4 regions of the Delftia sp. genome follow, and region 1 is predicted to be linked to each of the others. Evidence: predicted binding sites of a transcription regulator. Region 1 holds the regulator's gene; each other region holds the start of a gene.
The links. The regulator LexA, encoded in region 1, represses DNA repair genes until DNA is damaged. The targets are predictions, from matches to a motif close to ACTGTATNNNNATACAGT.

Region 1 (3,300 bases):
CAGGCGCCTTGCACCGCAGCTGGATGCTGGCCCTGCCTGCAGCGGCCATGCTGGTGCTCTGGTATGCCTGTACCTGGCGGGATGGAGCCAAGGACCATTGCGCCACCCGGCGCCCGGCCGTGGCGCAGGGCGAATTGCCCGCCAACCACTGGCGCGCCTTCTTCCTGCTGTGCGGGGTCATCGTCTGCTGGTCGATTCCCTATGTGACGGTGCTGTCCACCCTGCCCATGTTCGTGACGCGCGAGCTGGGCGGCTCGGACTTCATGGGAGCGGCCACGCTGACCTCATTCACAGCCGCTGCGGCGGTGGGCACTTTGCTGGGGGGCACGCTTGCAGATCGCCGGGGGCGCATGCAGGCCATCCGCGCCGGCTACCTGTTGGCATTGCCTGCTCTGGCGGCCCTGGCCCTGGCCTCCACGCCATGGATGGCGCTGGCCTGCACCATGGCCCTGGGCGTGTGCATGTTTCTTCCGTTTGCCGCCCAGGTCACGCTGGCCCAGGACTATCTGCCGCGCAACCAAGCCACGGCCAGCGGGCTGACCCTGGGGCTGGCCATGTCGATAGGCGGCATGGTGGCGCCGTTGTTCGGCATGCTGTCCGATGCGCGCGGACTGCGTTTTTCGTTGAGCGTCGTGCTGTGCATTCTGTGCGTTGCCGCGGCGCAGGCGTGGTGCATGCGCAATCGGCGCAGCGAGGGGAGTGCTGCACCGGCGGCTGTCAGGGCCTGATGCGCAGCCCCTGCCGCTGGGCAAGGCAAGAGACAGGCCCGGGCTCTCGCAGACCGGGTGGACGGGTTGGTCTCAGGGCGACCTCAGGCCGGTGTCTGCGCGCCGTGCGCTTCCATGCGTTCCAGGGCGGCACAGACATCGGCCATGCGGCCCGAGATGAACAGGCATTCGGGCTGCTCCTGCGGCGAGCGCTGGATGATGCGCAGACCCGAAGGCAGGGCCTGATCTGCCGGAAGGGAGGGCAGTTCGGGTTGCAGGGGCAGCAGCAGCTGCGCATCCCTGTGTTCTGGTAGCCGTGCTGACTTGCTGCGCCGCTGCTGGCTGCGGCGGCGGGCCTTGCTGAAGGACAGGATGGTCGCCTGCTCGGATTGCACAGGCGATTCGGGCTGGATGGTGCGCATGGCGGGCTCCATGGCGGCGGCGGGCAGGCGAATGCCCTGTGCCAGGCGCAGGAAGGACAGAGAAGACAGTGTTGGCAGAGCGAATCCCATGTGACGACTCCTGTTGGCGTATTTCAAAGAGGCATGGACACAGGCAGGATTGCGGTTTGCGGGCAAAGCTCCGCCCAGGGCGAAGCTGCAAGGCTTCGCGCCTACCACCTGGGCGGTGCATGAAGTAGGGGGTGGCAACCCGTGCAGGGCTGCCTGTCCGGCTTACATGGACATGCTGTTGCGGATCAGCCCCACGGCCAGGCCTTCAATGGCAAAGGCCTCTTCGGGAGCGACGCGGATCACCGGGTAATCGGGGTTTTCCGGCAGGAGCTCCACGCCCTGCGTGGTGCGGCGCAGGCGCTTGACGGTGACTTCATCTCCCAGGCGTGCCACGACGATCTGCCCGTTGCGGGCTTCATGCGCGGACTGCACGGCAAGCAGATCGCCGTCCATGATGCCCGCGTCGCGCATGGACATGCCGCGCACGCGCAGCAGATAGTCCGGGCGGACCTGGAACAGGCTGGGTTCGACGGAATAGGTCTGGTCGATATGTTCCTGGGCGAGAATGGGCGAGCCCGCCGCAACGCGGCCCACCAGCGGCAGCATCAGCGGCGCCAGGGCCGACAGCGGCAGCCCGAAGCTGGTGCCGCGTGCGGCATTGATGTTGCGCACGGTGTCGGTACGCAGGCGAATGCCGCGGGAGGTGCCGCTGACCAGTTCGATCACGCCTTTGCGGGCCAGGGCCTGCAGGTGTTCCTCTGCTGCGTTGGCGGACTTGAAGCCCAGCGTGTTGGCGATTTCCGCGCGGGTGGGGGGCGCGCCCGTGCGGGAGATGGCGGCCTGGATCAGGTCCAGGATCTGTTGCTGGCGGGCGGTGAGCTTGGGATGGTCGAGCATGGCGTGCGTCCGGTCCTTGAATTCAGATGGCAGGCAGAGAAGTCATCTGATGATTTATACAGTATCTGTATTTTTAACCAGTTTTCCAAGAGGTGCAAGTGGGGCAGTCAAAGTTGGTGATTCTTGGCACGGGCGGCACCATCGCCGGCCGGGCGGATTCGCAGTCGCAGGCAGTGGGATACAAGGCCGGACAGATCACGGTGCAGTCGCTGCTCGATGCCGTGCCGGATCTGGAGCAGCAGGCGCTGGGGCCTGTGCAGACGCAGCAGATCGCGCAGGTGGACAGCAAGGATATGGACTGGCCCGTGTGGCGCGCGTTGCTGCGTGCCTGCACGCAGGCGCTGGAGGATGCGGACACACGCGCCGTGGTGATCACGCATGGAACGGACACGCTGGAAGAGACGGCCTGGCTGCTGCACAGCCTGCTGCCTGCCGCCAAGCCCATCGTGCTCACTTGCGCCATGCGCCCGGCCACGGCCCTGCTGGCCGACGGACCGCAGAATCTGCGCGATGCCGTGACCGTGGCCGCCAGCGGCGGGCGCAGCGGTGTGTGGGTGGTGGCCGGCGGCGAGGTGCATGCGGCGGCCCAGGTGCAAAAGGTCCAACCTTACCGACTGCAGGCCATGCGCTCCATGGAAGGTGGCCCGCAGGCCGTGGTGGAGGAAGGACGCGTGCGCTGGCTGGTGCCTGATGCGCCGGTCACGCCGGTCGCCCCCGTTGCGCGGATGGTGATTTCCGCTCCCGCGCTGTCTGATCTGCTGGCGCTGGATGAGCTGCCCTGGGTCGAGGTGGTGTTCAGCGGTGCCCTGGCGCGAGCCTGCGGCGTGGATGCGCTGGTGGCCGCAGGCGTGCGCGGCATCGTGGTGGCCGGCACGGGCAATGCGACCGTTCACGAAAGCATGGAAGCAGCCTTGCTGCGTGCGCGCGACAAAGGCGTCTGGATCTGGCGGGGCACGCGCTGCGCCGAAGGCCTGCCCGTTGCCTCGGGGCTTGGCACGGACCCCGCAGAGGCCGATCTGGTCCAACTGCCCGTGGCCAAGGCGCGGATTGCCATGATGCTGGCGCTGGCCGTGCAGCCGCGCGACTGATCCTCCGGGCGTCGCCGGCGCTTCAGATGCAGGCCGGCAACAAAAAAGCACCCGGCGGGTGCTTTTCTGGGGTCTGGCGCATGGCCTGCGTCATTCAGCCAGTGCTGCGAGGGCGCGCTGGGTGATGTCTTCCACCGAGCCCAGGCCGCTGATGGC
Region 2 (3,300 bases), on a different contig from region 1:
GTGTCCGACGGCATGTTGTTTCAACCATTGCAGTGAGGCAGCGCATGGAGCAGGAAGTGAGATGCGCGAACTGCAATCGAAAGCTCGCCATGGGCGTCTTTCAGCTACTGAACATCAAGTGCCCGCGTTGCGGCACGTTGAATTCCCTGAGGGTCCAAGCGAACCCCCCACCCGAGTGCCGCCGAGCGCCTTCGACTCCATCCATTGAATAGGAGGCCTCCATGGCTCAAGTTTCCAAGGTTCTCGTCTCGGATCAGTACATGCCGCCGGACAACATCCAGCAGTACAAAAGCACGACGGGTTTCCCTCTTGTTTACGATTCGCGGCATATCAATCCGCATGCGCTCGTGTTCGACAACACGGGGCGTCCTGCCAACTACAACCCTGCCAACAACCGCCACACCATCGTGATGGATGTGCGCTTCAGCGATGGCTATCTGGCCGCTTGCCACATGGGCATCATTGCCAGGCACAAAGGCTCATACAGTGTGGCGGGTGACAACCGTGGCGGTGCTGTCATTGCGGGCAATTGGGGCTATTCGCCAGGCAGCGTGGCGCTTGAGGAAATTGAGATCACCAACACCAAGGACAACGGTGACTCGCACCATCGTCCGTCCGCTCAATATCCGCGTGGTGCCATCGGCGAGGCCAAGCTCGAGGAACTGCGCTGGTATCGACTGGTGATCGAAAGCATTTCCAAGAACGGCAGCATCGGCCACGCAGTCCGGGCAACGGACAAGAGTACGGGCCAGACCGTATTCAGCCTGCCAACCTTCTGGTCGGATTACTCGGCCAACTATGACTCCCGTGACGCAGGCAAGGTGGTGTTGTTCAGCATCAGTGATCCCAACAAGCCTGCCGCCGGCTTTGTCTATACACGCCTGATCAGCTATTGGTCGGATGCTGACGAGGTGATAGCCAATCCGTAAGTGATCTGAGAGCGGGTCCCAGGGCAGCGTGTAGCCGTATCGCCGCCATGCCCTGGTCCTCCTGGCAGGGGGTGGTCAATACGCATGCTGCCATGCGTTGCGCATCGTGCTGCCTTTGGTGGAAAGCCAGTCTGTAGGCGAGGGCCAGCGATACGCAATCTCCTGGGAATCCGGCATATCGGTTGCCCTGCCGCCAAGTGCTGCGAGGCGTTTGACTGCCTGCACCCTCACGAAAGTTCTGAGGACCTGTTGGAACAGAGCTGCCTCGTCCATGCCTGGCTCCAGCATCTTCAGGGCTTATTCGTACAAGGCATCGTCGATCGTCACGGTGATCCGCATGGCGGGCCCTCTGTCATCAAAACAGATGCAATTCTGGGCTTGCGCCAGCCTGCAGACAAGCGCGCTTCCCTCCGAAGTGGTCACTCCTGTTTTGCTATGATGACTGTATAAAGATACAGTTTTCGAGCGGCCTGGCTGCCCGATCTGCCAGGCCCATGCTCCCTCCCCACCGCTTCTACTACCTGCACAACTTCCAGCGCGCGCTGGACTGGATTGGCCAGCGTTACGGCGATCTGCTGGACGCGCCCGAGCAGGCATTCCTCACCCGTTTCACGCAGCTGCCCCAGCCCTCGCAGGCGCTGATGGTGCGTTTGCTGATGCGGCGCGGGCCCTGGTTTCGGGCCGGCAAGCTGGTGTACGAAGAGATTCCCGGCATTGCCGACGCGGCCGCGCCCCTGCTGGAGATGGGCTGGCTGGACGCGGACCACCCCATGGCGCTGGAGGAGCTGTTTGCGCTGCACACCAAGCCCGAGCTGCTGCAGCTGTTCGCAGGCGCACCCGTTCACTCAGGCCTGCGCAAGGCCGAGCTTTTGCAGGCCCTGCAGCCCCTGCACGAGGCGCCCAGGCCCTATGCGCAGTGGCAGCCCCAGGGCGTCGGAGCCGGCGAAGCCGCCTGGCGCGTGATGGTGGGCGCGCTGTGCGAGCGCTTTCGGCTGATGTTCTTCGGCAACCTCTACCAGGACTGGTCGGAATTCGTGCTGGCCGACCTGGGCGTGTTCCGCTACGAGGCCGTGGCCTTCGATGCGGCGTCACGGGCCTTCCAGTCGCGTGACGATGTCGATGGCTACCTGGCCCTGCAGGCCTGCCGCGCGGCGCTGGATGAGGGCGTGGAGATCGATGCGCTGCTGCAGCAGGTGGCCGGCTGCGCCAGCGGCAATGCCTGGCTGGAGCAGCGCCGCGCCAAGGTGCTGCTGCGCATAGGCCAGGCCTGCGAACGCATGCAGGACTGGGAGCGTGCCGAGCAGGCCTATGCGCAAAGCCGCTACCCCGGCGCCCGCCACCGGCGCATGCGTGTGTACGAGCGCATGGAGCGCTTTGCCGATGCCATGGCGCTGGCCCAGGCCGCCCAGGCCCAGCCCGAGAGCGACGAGGAGCTGCAGCGCGTGGCGCGCATGCTGCCGCGCCTGCGCCGCAGCCTGGGGCAGGGCGCACGCGGGCGTGCGGCGGCGCTGGCGCCCGTGGTGGCGCAGATGCGCATGGACGTGGAGCTGGAGCTGCCGGCGCGGCCCGCATCGGTCGAATACGTGCTGCGCGACCATTGGCACAGCGACTCCGCGCCGGTGTTCTACGTGGAGAACGCGCTCATCAACTCGCTGTTCGGCCTGCTGTGCTGGCCGGCCATCTTCGCGCCGCTGCCGGGCGCCTTCTTCCACCCGTTCCAGAGCGGCCCGGCCGACCTGTCCGCGCCCGACTTCGTGCAGCGGCGCGCAGCCTTGTTCGAGGAATGCCTGGCGCATCTGGACGATGGCAGCTGGCGCGAGGTCATCGTGCAGCGCCATGCCGACAAGCAGGGCCTGCAGTCGCCCTTCGTGTTCTGGGGCACGCTGAGCGCGCCGCTGCTTGCGCTGGCGCTGGACTGCATTCCGGCCGCCCACCTCAAGCTGTTCTTTGCGCGGCTGCTGCGCGACGTGCAGGCCAACCGCACGGGCTTTCCCGATCTGGTGCGTTTCTGGCCGGCCGAGCGCCGCTACGAACTGGTCGAGGCCAAGGCCCCCGGCGACAAGCTGCAGGACAACCAGATCCGCTGGCTGCAGTACTGTGCCGAGCACGGCATTCCCGTGCGCGTGTGCCATGTCCAGTGGCGCGGCCAGCCGCTGGGAGAGGCCGCGTGAGCTACACCGTGGCCGTGCGCGCGCTGTGCGAGTTCACGGCGCGCGCGGGCGACCTGGACCTGCGCTTCACGCCCGCGCCCAGCGCACTGGAGGGCATGGCCGGCCACAGCCTGGTGCAGTCGCGCAGGGGCAAGGACTACGAGACCGAGATCAGCCTGGCCGGTGAATACGGCGACCTGCGCGTGCGCGGCCGCGCCGAC
Region 3 (3,300 bases), on a different contig from region 1:
GGCGCCTACGGCCTGGGCATGCTGGCGTACTGGGCCGCGCATGCGGACAAGTCCTCGACGGCCTGGAGCTGGTCCCTGCTGATCGTGGCCCTGGTCGTGGCGGCGCTGGCACTGGAGTGGCGCGACCGCATCGCGCTGGCCGGTGCCACGGCGCTGGCCCTGGTCGCGGCCATGCGCAGCCCCGCGTTTGCCCAGGCACAAGGCTGGGCGCCGCTGCGCCGGCTGGGCAAGATTTCGTACTCGGTGTTTCTCGTGCACTTCTCGGTCTGCCTGCTGGTCAACGCCGTGGAAAGCCATTTCTGGCCGCAGTCCATTCCCGCCGCCCTGCTGGGCATGTGCACGGCCTTTGCGCTGTCGATTGCGGCCGGTCATCTGCTGTACGAGCGCGTGGAGCGCCACGTTCCCAGCTGGCACATGGCGCTGCGCTGGCAGGCCGGCCTGGTGGGCACCGGCCTGATCGCGGCATTTGTGGCGGGCCTGCGCTGAGGTGCGGTGCGTCAGTCCACAAACAACAAAGGCAGCCGGTGGGCTGCCTTTTTCGCTTCACGCCGGTCGGCGTTCAACGGTGCAGCTCGCCTGCGCTTTCCGGCTGGAACTCGATGGCATCCACGCGCACGGTGACCTGGCCCGAGGGGCCGGGCATGCGGGACTGGTCGCCCACGCTCAGGCCCAGCAGGGCAATGCCCACGGGCGCGAACACCGACACCTTGTCGGCGCTGCCATCCATCTCCTTGGGATAGACCAAGGTCAGCGTATTGGTCTTGCCCGACTCCAGCAGCGTGAAGCGCACCGTGGAATTCATGGTCACCACGTTGGGCGGCATTTCCTTGGGCTCGAGCACGTCGGCACGGTCCAGCTCGGCCTCGAGCGCCTCGCGGCCGGGAAAGGCGGGCTGCTTGTCCAGCAGGGCCTCGATGCGTTCCAGGTCCAGGGACGAAAGAATGATGTGGGGCTTGCGCTCCATGGTGTTGGCTCCCTTGTGTGCTTGCGCCGTGGCTGCAATGAAGGGCAGCGGCGCCCAAACGGACAAAAGCCCGGGCAACGCGGTTGTCCGGGCCAAGGCATCTTCAGAAAAGAGAAAAGCACCAAGTTGGTGCGATAAGGCCATTGTGCAGGCCCGTGCGCGTTCTGCCAAGCGAACCCGCACGGTGCGGTGCGGATTGGCGCGGGCACTTGCCAAGCCGGCAAAACCCACTTCGCAACCGCAGGCATGCGGGGAGTGCTTGTTGGTATGACTGTATTTTTATACAGTTGCTTCATGCTTTCCAGTCCTCCCACGCCTCATCACGACACGGCCCGGGTGCCCCTGCACCCCATCAAGGGCCGGGGCGCAGCCAGCCAACTGGCACACCGCTTCACCACCGATCCGCGCGAGGCCTTTGACGACGGCTGGGGCAGTCTTGAGGCGCCGGCCGAAGGCGAAGAGGCCGCTGCGCTGCGCACCGAACTGCGCTGGGAGCAGGCCCGCTCGGCGCTGAGCCGCCACCAGTCGCCCGACCTGCCGTTTCACATGGGGCTCAATCCCTACCGGGGCTGCGAGCATGGCTGCATCTATTGCTATGCCCGGCCCACGCACAGCTACCTGGGCTGGTCGCCGGGGCTGGACTTCGAGACCCGGCTCATCGCCAAGCAGAACCTGCCAGAGCTGCTGCGCGCCGAGCTGTCGCGCGCCAGCCATGTGGCCGCGCCCGTGATGCTGGGCTCGGTCACCGACTGCTACCAGCCCATAGAGCGCGAGCTGGGGCTGACGCGCCGCCTGATCGAAGTGCTGGCCGAGGCGCGCCACCCGTTTTCCATCGTCACCAAGGGCAGCGGGGTGGAGCGTGACCTGGACCTGCTGGCCCCGCTGGCGCGCCAGGGCCTGGCCTCGGTGCACATCACGCTGACCACGCTGGATGCCGACCTGGCCCGCCACCTGGAGCCGCGCGCCGCCGCGCCGTACCGCCGGCTGCGCAGCATCCGCGCGTTGACCGAGGCGGGCGTGCCCGTGGGCGTGAGCCTGGCACCGCAGATTCCCTTCATCAACGAAGACCTGGAGAAGGTGCTGGAGGCGGCCGCCGACGCAGGCGCGCGCCACGCCTTCTATGCCGTGCTGCGCCTGCCCTGGGAAGTGGCGCCGCTGTTCGAGCAATGGCTGCAGGTGCACTACCCCGACCGCGCCCGCCGCGTGATGGAGCGCGTGCGCGACCTGCACGGCATCCAGGGCGAGCAGCGCGAGGCCGGCCGCGTGTACAACGCCGAGTTCGGCCAGCGCATGAAAGGTACTGGCCACTGGGCCGAGCTGCTGCGCCAGCGCTTCGCCCTGGCCTGCCGTCGGTATGGATTCAACCGCGAGCCGCTGCGGCTCGATTGCAGCCTCTACCATCCGTCGCTGCTGCTGCCGCAGCGCAGTCTGTTCTGAGCGCGGACCGGCAGGCTCAAACCGCCTCCAGAAACGACCTCACCAGCAGGCTGTCGCTGCGCTCGCGCATGCAATAGACATAGGTGGTGGTGCTGGCCGGGTCGCCCGCGATGCGCAGCGGGCGAAAGCGCGGGTCGGGGATGAATTCGGCTTCGGACACGGCGCCCAGTCCCAGGCCGCGCGCCACGGCTTCGCGTATGGCTTCGCGGCTGCCGATCTCCAGTTCGGTGCGCGGCTGCACGCCGGCGGCCTGCAGCACCGATTCCAGCGCGGTGCGCGTGGTCGAGCCGTGCTCGCGCAGCAGCAGAGGCTGGCCCTGCAGTTCGGACAGCGCGATTTCGCTGCGCCGCGCGAAGGGATGGGCGACATGGGCGAACAGGATGATGGCGTGGCGCGCGTACTCGCGCGCCAGCAGCTCCGGGCGGTCGTAGAGGCCGGCGAGCACGGCCACGTCGGTGTCGTAGCGTTCCAGGTCGGCCAGCACCTGCTGCGAGTTGCCCATGCGGATGGACAGCTGCATGCCCGGGTGCCGTGCGCGGTAGGCGGCCACCATTTCGATCACATGGAAGGGCCCCACGGCGCCGATCTTGAGCTCGCCCTGGTGCAGCTGCCCCGAGTCGCGGAGGAAGAATTCGGCCTCGGCCTCCAGCGCCATGATTTTCTGCGCCATGGGCAGCAGTCTGGCGCCTGCGCCCGTGAGCGTCATGCGGTAGCCGCGGCGGTGGAACAGCTCGATCTGGCTTTGGCGCTCCAGCGTGGCGATCTGGGTGGAGATGGTGGGCTGGCTCACGCCCAGTGCGCGGGCGGCGGCGCTGAGGCTGCCATGGTGGGCGACGGCGATGAAGGCGCGGTAGCGGGCGTTGCTCACGAAAGTCGGTATCTCAAGGTTTTGTCTATGG
Region 4 (3,300 bases), on a different contig from region 1:
AGAAAAAGGGTGCCGCCGCGCGCACGATGTGGTGCTCGGGCTCGAACCAGGCGATGTGCAGCTCGGGCAGGTTCTGCCGCTGGGTCGTCCGAAAGCGCACGAAGGCGTGCATCTTGTGGATCTCGCGCGAGACGGGGCGGGCCAGGGCCTCGATGGCGCGCCAGTCCGCATCCAGCGCATCCAGCCGCAGTTCGGGCCGGGCCTGCATGCGCGCCAGCCAGCGGTGGCATAGCTCGAAGCGGCCCGCCGCGCGGTGCATGCAGGCATGGCGCAGGGCGGACATCTGGGTGTCCGACAGGGACAGCCCTGCCTCGCCGGGGCCGGCCAGCCCGGCGAGTGCCGAGGCGGGCATGGCCTGCTGCGGCGCGCTGGAAAACAGATCCACCCCCGCGCCGAGTGGCTGCGCACCCCGCGTGTCGGGCCACCGCCAGCGCACCGCAGCGGGGTCGGCGCCGTGGGCCAGCAGCGCCCGGCAGGCTGCGCGAAAGCCGGGCCAGTCGTCGGGGCTGTCGAGTTCGATGGTGAGGGCCTGTCCGTGCATGGCGTGCTCCAGGTTCTAGAACAGGCTGGCCTGCAGTGCGCTTTGCACGCGCATGCCGCTGTGCCGCGTCTGGGCCTGGCTGGCCTGCGACTGCGCGATCAGCCGCGTGCGCAGCGCGGCCGAGTCGGTCTCGCCCAGCAGGGGGCGGTGGCCGTCGATCAGCACGAAGGGCAGGGCCTTTTGCACGGGGGCGCGCAGCCGCAGCAGGTCGTCCAGCCGCAGCCGGCGCACGCGGCGCGCCGCCAGGAGGCGCTCCACCGTCTGCGTGCCCAGGCCCGGCACGCGCAGCAGCAGGCTGCGAGGCGCACGGTTGAGGTCCACGGGGAACTGCTGGCGGTTGGCCAGTGCCCAGGCCAGCTTGGGGTCGATCTCCAGGTCCAGCATGCCGTGGCGGCTGGCCGCCGCGATCTCGCCCGCCCCGTAGCCGTAAAAGCGCATGAGCCAGTCGGCCTGGTAGAGCCGGTGCTCGCGCATGAGGGGCGGCGCCTGCAGCGGCAGGTCGCGCGAGGCATCGGGAATGGGGCTGAAGGCCGAGTAGTACACGCGGCGCAGGCCGTAGCCCGCATACAGCGTATGGCTGGACTCGAGGATGTCGGCATCGGTTGCGCGGTCGGCGCCCACGATCATCTGCGTGCTCTGCCCGCCCGGCGCGAAGCGCGGCACGGCGGCGCGCTGCGCGGGCGCGCCGGGCAGGGACTGCGCCTGGCGCTGCTCGCGCGTGGCCGCGCGCCAGGCCTGCACATGCCGGTCCACGCCCTGCATGGCCTGGCGTATGCGCCGGCCGTCCTTTTCGGGCGCGAACTGCGCCAGGCCGCTGGCCGTGGGCAGTTCCACATTGATGCTCAGGCGGTCGGCATGGCGGCCTGCCTGGGCCAGCAATTCGGGCGCGGCATCCGGGATGGTCTTGAGGTGGATGTAGCCGCGAAAGTCATGCTCCTCGCGCAGGCGGCGGGCCACTTCCACCAACTGCTCCATGGTGTAGTCGCTGGAACGGATGATGCCGCTGGACAGGAACAGCCCCTCGATGCAGTTGCGCCGGTAGAAGTCCAGCGTCAGCTGCACCACCTCGGCCACCGTGAAGCGGGCGCGCTGCACGTTGGAGCTCTTGCGGTTGATGCAGTAGCGGCAGTCGAAGATGCAGACATTGGTCAGCAGGATCTTGAGCAGCGAGATGCAGCGCCCGTCGGGCGCATAGCTGTGGCAGATGCCCATGCCGGTGACCGAGCCCATGCCCTTGCCGTCCAGCGAGTCGCGCCCCTGCGATCCGCTGGAGGCGCAGCTGGCGTCGTACTTGGCGGCGTCGGCGAGGATGAAAAGTTTGCGTTGCAGCTCCATGGCTGTATGAATATACAGTATATTTGCCTGGCACATCCGGTTTTTCGAGAGCCCATCCCCCAGCCAGGGTCTGGTCCGGCCTTGCCTGGCTCCGGTTTGAACGCACTGTCGGGCTATCGCAATGGCCAGCGGATTGCAATGGTTGCCAGTGCAATGGAATGAAACCGTTTTCAGTGCGGAATGAGTGCTTGCTTTCAATGGGTGGCGATGTGCATCGCAGGAAATGGTGAATGCGTGTTTCCTGCGTCTTTTTGCAATGCCTGAAGGCTGGTACGGCTTGGTGCCATCAATGCATGCGCTGATATAGCGCAGCTGGCTGCGCGCCATGGGGTTCCCGGTTCATGGGAGAGAGGTTTGACGTTGTTGTGATTTGTTTCAAATTGCCGATAACTATTGCTGATAGGCTTTCGGGCTTGCCGGGCGCGGTCGTTTCTTCATTCAATGCGCCTGGCGATGACAAACACTTGGAGAGGGAGCTTCGGTGTCGCGTGTATTAGGAACAGAGAGCGAAGTGCTGGCGCTATCGCCGGACGCTTCCTCCAGCAAGGCCGCCAAGGGGCTGCAATCGCCCGCCAAATGGCCCACCATGGGTGCCAACGATGTGGCGGTGTGGGGCGAGTGCCAGGGCAGCGGCAGCAAGCCCTACCAGACCCAGGTGGACCTGTCGGGCCCCTCCTTCAAATGCTCTTGCCCCAGCCGCAAGTTCCCCTGCAAGCATGGGCTGGCGCTGATGCTGATGCGTGCGGGCGGCCAGGTCACCGAGGGCGGCGATCCACCGGCCTGGGTGCAGACCTGGCTGGACAGCCGCCAGGAAAAGGCCGAGAAGAAGGAGGCCAAGGCAGCCGCCGCGGCGGCCGAGCCGCCACCCGATCCCGAGGTTGCGGCCAGGCAGCAGGCCAGGCGCGAAGACAAGCGCTGGGACAAGGTCGAGGCGGGCCTGCAGGAACTGTCGCTATGGATGCAGGACATGGTGCGCGCGGGCCTGGCCAACCAGGCCGGCGATTCCCAGATGCGCCAGCGCTGGAACACCATGGCCGCGCGCATGGTCGATGCGCAGGCCACGGGCATGGCGGCGCGCATCAAGGACTGCCGGGATCTGGTGGACAGCCACCGCGACTGGCCGCGCGACATGCTGGTGCAGCTGGGCCACTGGCAGCTGATCATCGACGCCGTGCGCCGCCGTGAATCGCTGAGCCCCGAGGTCAAGGCCGACGTGATGGCCGCGCTGGGCTGGCCCATGGACAAGGCCGAAGTGCAGGCCCGCGGCCATCTGGTCGAGGACGAATGGCTGGTGGCCGGCCTGCGCATGATCGAGCGCGAAGGCCGGCTCATGGAGCGCCGCGTCTGGCTGCACGGGCAGCGCACGGGCCGCATGGCCCTGGTGCTGGACTATGCGCAGGGCGGGCGCGGCTTCGAATCGGCCT

Region 2: the regulator LexA is predicted to act here: its motif matches at 1,371-1,388, upstream of AC5I49_RS23185 (VRR-NUC domain-containing protein).
Region 3: the regulator LexA is predicted to act here: its motif matches at 1,235-1,252, upstream of AC5I49_RS23900 (PA0069 family radical SAM protein).
Region 4: the regulator LexA is predicted to act here: its motif matches at 1,878-1,895, upstream of AC5I49_RS27210 (putative DNA modification/repair radical SAM protein).

What each region holds. Positions count from the first base shown of each region.
Region 1 is NZ_JCABYI010000004.1:351,784-355,083, forward strand. Features, by position in the region: gene AC5I49_RS03425 (MFS transporter) at 1-728, shown strand, start outside; gene AC5I49_RS03430 (hypothetical protein) at 812-1,219, opposite strand; gene lexA (transcriptional repressor LexA) at 1,382-2,056, opposite strand; gene AC5I49_RS03440 (asparaginase) at 2,155-3,144, shown strand; gene adk (adenylate kinase) at 3,235-3,300, opposite strand, start outside.
Region 2 is NZ_JCABYI010000032.1:214,509-217,808, forward strand. Features, by position in the region: gene AC5I49_RS23170 (Com family DNA-binding transcriptional regulator) at 45-212, shown strand; gene AC5I49_RS23175 (hypothetical protein) at 222-929, shown strand; gene AC5I49_RS23180 (DUF2191 domain-containing protein) at 1,005-1,202, opposite strand; gene AC5I49_RS23185 (VRR-NUC domain-containing protein) at 1,424-3,100, shown strand; gene AC5I49_RS23190 (helicase C-terminal domain-containing protein) at 3,097-3,300, shown strand, end outside.
Region 3 is NZ_JCABYI010000033.1:134,180-137,479, forward strand. Features, by position in the region: gene AC5I49_RS23890 (acyltransferase family protein) at 1-486, shown strand, start outside; gene rnk (nucleoside diphosphate kinase regulator) at 560-964, opposite strand; gene AC5I49_RS23900 (PA0069 family radical SAM protein) at 1,259-2,401, shown strand; gene AC5I49_RS23905 (LysR substrate-binding domain-containing protein) at 2,418-3,269, opposite strand.
Region 4 is NZ_JCABYI010000038.1:96,915-100,214, reverse strand. Features, by position in the region: gene AC5I49_RS27215 (TIGR03915 family putative DNA repair protein) at 1-541, opposite strand, end outside; gene AC5I49_RS27210 (putative DNA modification/repair radical SAM protein) at 557-1,876, opposite strand; gene AC5I49_RS27205 (SWIM zinc finger family protein) at 2,388-3,300, shown strand, end outside.